4 regions of the Streptomyces sp. NPDC048002 genome follow, and region 3 is predicted to be linked to each of the others. Evidence: riboswitches for the same ligand, from Rfam matches in the RefSeq annotation. Region 3 holds a riboswitch; each other region holds the start of a gene.

Region 1 (2,193 bases), on a different contig from region 3:
CCCTCCTGGCCCGCTCCTGACCGAGCCGCACCAGGCCGCGCAGCACCTTCAGATGGGCCTCCGTGCGCCGCTGGGCGGCCCGCGCGGCCCCGAGCGGCTCCAGCAGGGTGCGCATCTCCAGCAGGTCGGCGGCCTCCTGCTCGGTCGGCTCCGCGACGCACGCGCCCGCGTGCCGCCGGGTCACCACGAAGCCCTCCGCCTCCAGCGTGCGCAGGGCCTCCCGGACGGGGACGCGCGAGACGCCGTAGCGGCGTGCGAGCAGTTCCTCGGTGAGCCGGCTGCCGCGCTCGTAGACACCGGCGACGATGTCGTCCCGGATCGCCGTGCATACCGAGTGCGCCGGAACACGCATGACCGACCTCCGCTTTAATCCCCGTGAAACGTCGACGACTGACGTGTGTTCAGTGACTCTATTGCAATGAGCCGGAATTTCCGAAGGGGGGTCCGATTTCATGGATATTTTTTGGACAGTGATGTCCCTGAAACGCCGAAAACCCCGGCTCGGTGAGCCGGGGTCACGGGAAGCGGTGGCGGGGTCGCTCAGACGTTCACGCCGTGCGAGCGCAGATAGGCGACCGGGTCGATGTCCGAGCCGTACTCCATGGTCGTACGGGCCTCGAAGTGCAGGTGCGCCCCGGTGACGTTGCCGGTGGAGCCGGAGAGGCCGATCTGCTGGCCGGGGGTGACGGACTGGCCGACCGAGACACCGATGGACGACAGGTGCCCGTACTGGGTGTACGTGCCGTCGTGCATCTTGATGACGATCTGGTTGCCGTACCCCCCGCCCCAGCCGGCCTCGACGACGGTGCCCACGCCGACCGAGCGGACGGAGGTGCCGCCGGCGGCGTGGAAGTCGACGCCGGTGTGGCTGCCGGAGGACCAGACCGCGCCGCCGGCCTTGTAGCCGGTGGAGACGTAGGAGCCGGAGATCGGGGAGACGAAGGTGTTCAGGCGCTTGCGCTCGGCCGCGCGGGCGGCGCGCTCCTTGGCGGCCCGGGCCTCCTTGGCCGCCTCGGCGGCCCGCTCGCGCGCGGCCTCCTCGGCCTTCTGCCTGGCTTCCGCCTCCACGGCCGCCTGCTGCTGGGCGTCGGCCTGGGCGTCGATCTGCTCGGCGACCGAGTCGCCGATGGTGATCACGGGAGTGAGGCCGGTCTGTTCGGCGGCCGGCTCGGCGGCGAGCGCCGGAGCGGCGAGGGAGCCGACGACGCCGGTGGTGGCGAGCGCCGCCACTCCCGCCGCACGGACGGTGGTGCGCTGCATCCGGCCGGGACGACGGTGCTTCCCGGTGGCGCGGGTGAACGCCATCAAGTAGGTGGTCCTTTCCTTCCCTCTCGCCTACCGGGTTAGCTGACGGGTTCGGAGCAGGAAGGTCTCCTACGGACCCCCTCGCCTGCGCGCGGGCGTCCGATTCACCCCAGGGACTGTGGGTCCCCGGCTCCCCTGGCTCGCGCCGTACGGGGACTCGGCGATGGCTGTCCGGTGCCGCGGTCGCGGCGCACTGCCTGACGGACAGCCCGGACGACGCTAAACGGGACAACTTTCAATCCTCAAACGGATCAGGGCTTTTGTAGCGCATGCCACAGGCCAGACAGGCAGCCTCTCCCCCAATTCGGACATAAAGGGGCCCTGGTGGCGCTTTCGTCACCAGGGCCCCACGCGCGCGTTGCCGCGCCTTCACATCCGAGGGTGCCCCTACTCGGCCGTCACGACGGTGACTTCACCGATGCCGAGTTCCTCGACGGGCTTGCGGATCTGGGCCGCGTCGCCGACCAGGACGGTCACCAGACGGTCCACCGGGAAGGCGTTGACGACGGCCGCGGTGGCCTCCACCGTGCCCGTCTCGGCGAGCCGACGGTACAGCGTGGCCTGGAAGTCGTCGGGCAGGTGCTGCTCGACCTGGTCGGCCAGGGTGTTCGCCACGGAAGCGGCCGTCTCGAACTTCAGCGGCGCCACGCCGACGAGGTTCTGCACCGCGACATCGCGCTCGGCGTCGGTGAGCCCGCCCTCGGCGAGGGTGCGCAACACCGCCCACAGGTCCTGGAGGGCGGGACCGGTGTTGGGCGTGTCGACGGAGCCGCTGATGGCGAGCATCGAGGCGCCGGTGCCGTCCGGGGCGGAGCGCAGCACCTGCCCGAAGGCGCGCACGCCGTAGGTGTAGCCCTTCTCCTCGCGCAGGACGCGGTCGAGGCGGGA
Region 2 (2,193 bases), on a different contig from region 3:
GCGCTCCTTCACGATCGTGCGGTACGACTCGATCATCCGGTTCGCGGCCTTGCCGTCGTCCAGGATCTCCCGCAGCTGCTCGATCTCGCCGTCGCGGACCATCTTCCAGAACTCCGCGCCGTCCGCGGGGTCGCTCAGCGGCAGGTTCACATTGCGGACCCCCGCCAGCTCGACGTCGGGGCCCTCCAGCTTCTGGTCCGCCGCGTTGCGGAAGTCGAAGATCGTGTGCAGCCCGAGCCCGGCCAGGAACGCGGCGTCCTGGGCGGTCGCGTGCGCGAGATGGCCGCTGCGGAACAGCACACCGTGCCGTACCCGCCGTCCGTCGACGGTGGGCAGCCCGCCCACGTCACGGAAATTGCGAACTCCGGCCAGCTCGGGCTCGGTCGACGGGACCTGCTGCGTCACTTGGGCTCCTCCCACCGGTCCCGCCGACTCCGGTGTCCGGCGGGCACGCTCTGACGATACGACATCCGGTCCGGCCGACCATGGAATGCCTCAAAACGGACTAAGAGTGGTGAAAGTCCCGCGATTTCCAGCGAGTTTGTGAGCCTGCTGTGATGTAACGGTTCTCCCCGCTAAGGGCTGTCTGGGTGTTCTGTCCGAATTGCTGTCTTCATTCCAACTCGCTGCGGAATAAAGGAGTCTGGAGCAACGTCACGTGAGCAGGGTCATAACCGTGACGGTGCGTCGCCCGTCATGTTCACGTAATGCGCATGCTTTTCAAGGGGATTTACGGGAATCCGCGCCCGGCCAATGCACGGAAAGTGACGGCGAATTCCCGCAAGGGATCAAGAAGGACGCCTTCGGGCGGAACCTTCTGCTTGTCCGTTTGCGTCTTGGTCGCTTACGTTCGCCACCAATCCGAGCGGACGCCGAATCCTGCCACCGCCCGGAATCCGCACACTCACCCGTACTCGGCAGGAGCGGGGGACCCACAGGCATCACCGCCTGGTCCGGTCTCCGGAACAGGCTCGGGGTCAAGTCGCGCCCAGCGCGCGGCCGGACATCTCCAGTCCGAACCCGACAGCTCACCTCGCAGGCGCCGGAGAGGAATGCGCCATGCCCGCGAAGGGTAAGCACCGTCGTCCCAAGACCCTGAGTCTCACCCGATCGATCGCCGTCGCCGGAACCGGTGGCGCCGCGCTCGCCCTCCCGCTCCTGGGAGCCACCGGCGCGCACGCGGCTCCGTCCCAGTCGGTTTCGGAAAAGGCCGTTCAGTCGGTCCAGTCGGTTCAGTCGGTCGAGAAGAAGTCGGTCGAGAAGAAGGCGGCGAAGAAGTCCGCCAAGACCGCCACCAAGTCCTACACCGTGGTTTCCGGGGACTATCTCTCGAAGATCGCCGACGAGCAGAACGTCAGCGGTGGCTGGGAGAAGCTGTACCAGGACAACCGTGAGGCCGTCGGCTCCGACCCGTCCCTGATCCACCCCGGCCTGAAGCTGTCGATCGGCGCCAAGGCCGCCGCGACGGGCGACGCCGGGAAGTCCGCGGCCAAGCCGTCCACCAAGTCCTCGTCGGACGCGGCGAAGTCGGACTCGTCGGACACCGCGAAGTCCTCCGAGGCCACGCAGTCCGCGCAGACCGAGCAGTCCGCCGACTCCTCGGAGTCCACCACCACCGCCACGCAGACCGCGCAGTCCTCCGCCTCGGGCTTCGCCGCGCCGGTCTCCGGTGCCGGTGTCGGCACCCAGTACAAGGTCGCGGGCAGCATGTGGTCCAGCGGTTACCACACCGGCGTCGACTTCGTGATCCCGACCGGCACCTCCCTGAAGGCCGTCGGCGCGGGCACCGTCGTCTCGGCCGGCTGGGGCGGCGCCTACGGCAACCAGGTCGTCATCCAGCTCGCCGACGGCCACTACGCGCAGTACGCCCACCTGTCCTCGCTGTCCGTCTCCAGCGGTCAGACGGTGACGGCGGGCCAGCAGGTCGGCCTCTCCGGTGCCACCGGCAACGTGACCGGCCCCCACCTGCACTTCGAGATCCGCACCACCCCGAACTACGGCTCGGACGTGGACCCGGTCGCCTACCTGCGGGCGAAGGGCGTCACCGTCGGCTGACGGAGCCCCCGCGCACGACCACCTGCCTGACACGCCGCCGAAGGCCGGACCCCCGATCCCCGGGTCCGGCCTTCGGTGTTCCCGCGCACCGCTGACCGCCGCCTCGCGGCAAGTCGGCTGAGCCCTCAACATCCCTGA
Region 3 (2,193 bases):
CGTCGACGGGCTGACGCTGATCGAGCCCGGCTATCTGATGCCGCACCCCACCCTGCCCGCGGTGCGGGTCGGGCGCCGCGACGATCTGTGGTGCGAGCCGATCAGCAAGGTGCTGCTGCGCCATCCGGAGCTGTCCGACGACGAGTTGGCGGCGACGGCGCGCACGGTGGTGGGCTCGCTGGCCACGGTCACCATGTCGGGACCCGGGACCGTCGAGCTTCAGCCGTGCGGCATCACCAAGGCGACGGGCCTGGCGCTGGCCGCCGACCATCTGGGCCTCGGCCCGGAGCGGACCATCGCCTTCGGCGACATGCCCAACGACATCCCGATGTTCGACTGGGCGGCCCACGGGGTGGCGATGGCCAACGCCCACCCCGAACTCAAGGCGGTGGCGGACGAGGTCACCACGTCGAACGAGGACGACGGCATCGCCGTCGTCCTCGAAAGACTCTTCCCGCGGGGCGTCTGATCAGTAGGCGCCGAAGACGTTGTCGATCGAGCCGTACCGCTGGGCCGCGTAGTTGCAGGCGGCGGTGATGTTGGCGACCGGGTCGTACGGGTCCCACGAGGTGCCGGCCACGTGGTAGGCCCGGAAGGTCGGGTCGATCACCTGGAGCAGGCCCTTGGACGGGGTGCCGGCGGCGGCGTTGGAGTCCCAGTTGTTGATCGCGTACTGGTTGCCCGAGGACTCCCGGATGACGTTGCGGTAGATCCCGTTGTAGGTGCCGGGGATCCCCTTCTCCGCCATGACCTGGAGGGAGGCGCGGATCCAGCCGTCGAGGGTGTTGGAGTACCCGAGCGAGGTGGCCGTGGTGACCGTCGGGGTGGCCGCGGAGGCGGTGGTGGAGCCGATGAGCGGGAGCGCCAGTACGGCGGCTCCGGTGCCGATGACGGCGAGCTTGCGGGCGATACGGGTGCGGCGCTGAGCGGCAGCAGGCATGACTGTGTTCCTCTCCGGCGCCTGCGAGGTGAGCTGTCGGGTTCGGGCGGGAGCTGCCCGGCCGCGCACCCCGAAGGACACGCGACTGCACCCCGAGCCGTTCCGGCGCGTCCGAGGACGTCCGGTCCGGCGGCTTACCTGTGGGTCCCCCGCTCCTGCCGTACGAAGAAAATTCGGTGGAATCGGGCGGCGGCAGGATTCGGCGTCCGCCCGACAGGCCGGGAACGTATGCGAGAGCGCATGTCCGAAACAAGTAGCGGATTCACATATCCAGGGTTTTGATCTTCATCGGGGGGTGTGGGGCAAATGATCGTTTGCTGTCGCCAAGGCTCAACTGGGAAGCGGGGGACGCATGTCGGCGTGATTCTGCGGACGGGCTGTGGGTGGATGTGCGTGAGTCAAGTCACGCGTGCGCGCAAGGAGTATCAAATCGGGCAATAGGCTCAATGGTGTTTTATCGCCGACTCGTTCGCAGGGCTGGAGGGCGTGCCGGAAGGTGTTCCGGAGGGTGCGCCGATCGGCCTCGATTCGAGGCGGACTCCACCGTGGCCGCGTAAGTCGGTCGATATCGGGTCTTATCGGGTGATCAAAAAACATGGACGCCATGATCCGATACCGCCCGTCGTGGACCGGCGGGCGGCATCGGTGATCGAAACCTGACCGGATACGCTGACTTGAGTGAAGGCAGCGACCTATCGACAAACCGCGTAATCGCCGGAAGACACCAGCAGACAGGAGACCCCTCGTGACCGTCGTCGGGCCGTTCGGGCTGAGCGTGCGGGACCAGGCTCTGGAAGCCGATGTCCAGGCCGGGATGGCGGCTGTCGAGGAGGGACTGCTCGAGGCCACCAAGAGCGAGGTCCCCTTCATCACCGAGGCCGCCCAGCATCTCGTGCGCGCGGGCGGGAAGCGGTTCCGGCCGCTGCTCGTGATGCTCGCCGCGCAGTTCGGCGACCCGTACGCGCCGGGGATCGTGCCGTCGGCCGTGGTGGTGGAGCTGACCCACCTGGCGACGCTCTACCACGACGACGTGATGGACGAGGCCGACGTCCGGCGCGGGGTGGACAGCGCGAACACCCGCTGGGGCAACTCCGTCGCCGTCCTCACCGGGGACTTCCTCTTCGCCCGCGCGTCGCACATCCTCGCCGACCTCGGCCCGGAGGCGGTCCGGGTGCAGGCCGAGGCGTTCGAGCGGCTGGTCACCGGCCAGATCCTGGAGACGGCGGGCCCGCAGGACGGCCGCGACCCCGTCA
Region 4 (2,193 bases), on a different contig from region 3:
GGTCGATCAGGCGCTGCTCGGTGGCGTCGTAGCCGACCAGCTCCGGGCCGATCTGCTCGATGACCGCGAGGACGGCTTTCTCGACACCCTTGCCGAGGTAGCGGTTCGGGTCACCGTCGCGCAGCTCGATGGCCTCGAAGGCACCGGTGGAGGCGCCGGACGGAACGGCGGCACGACCCGTGCTGCCGTCGTCGAGGCCGACCTCGACCTCGACGGTGGGGTTGCCTCGCGAGTCGAGGATTTCCCGGGCTACGACGACGTCGATGGACGGCACGAGCATCTCCTTCATGGGATGTGACGCTGGAAGTGCGGGGCACGTGAGCCTTGCGACTAGAGCCTAACCGCCCCGGGGACGTAGGCCAGCCGACCGACCGTCCCGTGGACAAGGACAGACGGTACCCATTGTTTCCCGCCGGAACAAAGGGGCGGTGAACGACGGGAAAAGAAAAACCCCGCCCCGGTGCGTACGGGGGAACACGCACCGGGGCGGGGAGCCCGTGGGGACGGGGGGTGGTCCGCACGGGGCCCCCAGTATGGAGGCCGCCGATAGGAGGACCCTGTGATTCGGCTACGGGATCACTTGAGGTGCAGCTGCTGACCGGGGTAGATCAGGTCGGCGTCCTCGACGATGTCCTTGTTCAGCTTGAAGAGCTTGGCCCAGCCGCCCTTGACGTCGTTCTCCTCGGCGATGGTGCTGAGGGTGTCGCCCTTGACGACCTTGTACTCGCCGTCACCCTTCTTGACCTTCTTGCCGGTCGGGGTGGTGACGGTCTTCTGGGTCTTCTTGGCGGCCGGACGCTCGGTCGAGCGCGAGGCGGTCTGCTGCTCGGTGGAGCGCGTGGCGGTCTCGGTGGAGCCGCCGGTGGAGTTCTCGGTGGAGTTCTCGGTGGTGGTGGAGCCGCCGTCGTACGCGGCGCTCGACAGGCCGACACCGCAGCTCGGCCAGGCACCCTTGCCCTGACCGGCGAGAACCTTCTCGGCGATCTCGATCTGCTGCGCCTTGCTCGCCTGGTCGGCGGTGGAGGCGTACTGCGTGCCGCCGTACGCGGCCCAGGTGGACGCGGAGAACTGGAGGCCGCCGTAGTAGCCGTTGCCCGTGTTGATGGACCAGTTGCCGCCGGACTCGCACTGGGCGACGGCGTCCCACTCGGAGGCGGTGGCGGCGGAGGCGTTGCCGGCCACCATGAGCGGGGCGGCGACGGCCGCGCCGGTCACACCGGCGATGGCGATGGCGCGAGTGGCCTTGGACGGACGACGGTGCTTGCCCTTGCCGGAAAACAGCATGGATCGATCCCCTCACCGACGCCTGCGAGGTGAGCTGTCGGGTTCGGGCCGGTTGAGTTGCCCGGCCGCGCGGCCTGTCGGTCGCACGGCTCCACCCCAAGCCGGATCCGGTGTCGAGTCACCTCAACCGCCGGTCCCGGCGCTTACCTTGGGTCCCCCGCTCCTGCCTACGGCGCATGATGCGACGACTGTTCCCGTACGGCCACCGGCAGGATTCGGCGTGCGGCAGTCGGGGCCCGCTGCTGCGAGCGGTCACGACCGTAGGCAGGCGATCCGCGGAATTTCAAAGACGATCAGGGCTTCTGAGACTCATCCCACACTTTCACCAAAGCGGACATTCGGCGCGAAGTGTGACGCGAACTGCCCCTGCTTTTCGACCGGTTAGTCCCGTACTTCGAGGGTCTGACCGGGAGTGATGCGGCTGGGGTCGGGACCGATGGCCGACTCGTTGGCCGCGTACAGCCCGCGCCATCCGCCGTCGAGGTCAAGGGAGTCGGCGATGCTCGCCAGGGTGTCGCCGGCCCGGACGACATACGTATCGTCCGCCCCGCGCTCGTCCGCGGGCTGGCCCCGATGGCGGCCGGCCCCGGTGTCGACGAGAGCGGAATCGCCCCCGACCCAGAGGATGCTGTCCGAATTGTCCAGCCCGGATATTCCTGTGAACAGGCTGTCGACCTCGCGCGAGGGGTCACTCTGGGAGGAGTCCGACGAACCGGACGAGCCGGGCGCGCCCTTCGACTTCCCGGACTCGGAAGCCCGCGCCGACTCGGTGGACTTGTCCGCCTTTGACGGCTTCTCCGACGTGGCCGAATCCGACGCCTCGTCCGACGCCTCGTCCGACGCCCCCGGGGTGGCGGACGCCTCGGAACCGGAATCGTCGCTGCCGGAGTCGGAGGGCGACTCGGAGGC

What was found. Region 3 has a riboswitch for cyclic di-AMP ahead of AB0E07_RS34395 (transglycosylase SLT domain-containing protein). Riboswitches for the same ligand answer to the same signal wherever they lie in the genome.
Region 1: linked by a shared signal. The riboswitch ahead of AB0E07_RS20015 (M23 family metallopeptidase) and the one ahead of AB0E07_RS34395 (transglycosylase SLT domain-containing protein) in region 3 are both predicted to bind cyclic di-AMP.
Region 2: linked by a shared signal. The riboswitch ahead of AB0E07_RS15925 (LysM peptidoglycan-binding domain-containing M23 family metallopeptidase) and the one ahead of AB0E07_RS34395 (transglycosylase SLT domain-containing protein) in region 3 are both predicted to bind cyclic di-AMP.
Region 4: linked by a shared signal. The riboswitch ahead of AB0E07_RS03455 (transglycosylase family protein) and the one ahead of AB0E07_RS34395 (transglycosylase SLT domain-containing protein) in region 3 are both predicted to bind cyclic di-AMP.

What each region holds. Positions count from the first base shown of each region.
Region 1 is NZ_JBEZNL010000015.1:45,277-47,469, forward strand. Features, by position in the region: gene AB0E07_RS20010 (GntR family transcriptional regulator) at 1-352, opposite strand, end outside; gene AB0E07_RS20015 (M23 family metallopeptidase) at 541-1,305, opposite strand; cyclic di-AMP (ydaO/yuaA leader) riboswitch at 1,318-1,478, opposite strand; gene AB0E07_RS20020 (pitrilysin family protein) at 1,693-2,193, opposite strand, start outside.
Region 2 is NZ_JBEZNL010000010.1:139,289-141,481, forward strand. Features, by position in the region: gene AB0E07_RS15920 (tyrosine-protein phosphatase) at 1-405, opposite strand, end outside; cyclic di-AMP (ydaO/yuaA leader) riboswitch at 896-1,055, shown strand; gene AB0E07_RS15925 (LysM peptidoglycan-binding domain-containing M23 family metallopeptidase) at 1,060-2,055, shown strand.
Region 3 is NZ_JBEZNL010000045.1:18,449-20,641, reverse strand. Features, by position in the region: gene AB0E07_RS34400 (HAD family hydrolase) at 1-469, shown strand, start outside; gene AB0E07_RS34395 (transglycosylase SLT domain-containing protein) at 470-940, opposite strand; cyclic di-AMP (ydaO/yuaA leader) riboswitch at 946-1,129, opposite strand; gene AB0E07_RS34390 (polyprenyl synthetase family protein) at 1,686-2,193, shown strand, end outside.
Region 4 is NZ_JBEZNL010000002.1:95,175-97,367, forward strand. Features, by position in the region: gene eno (phosphopyruvate hydratase) at 1-280, opposite strand, end outside; gene AB0E07_RS03455 (transglycosylase family protein) at 577-1,284, opposite strand; cyclic di-AMP (ydaO/yuaA leader) riboswitch at 1,289-1,469, opposite strand; gene AB0E07_RS03460 (transglycosylase family protein) at 1,666-2,193, opposite strand, start outside.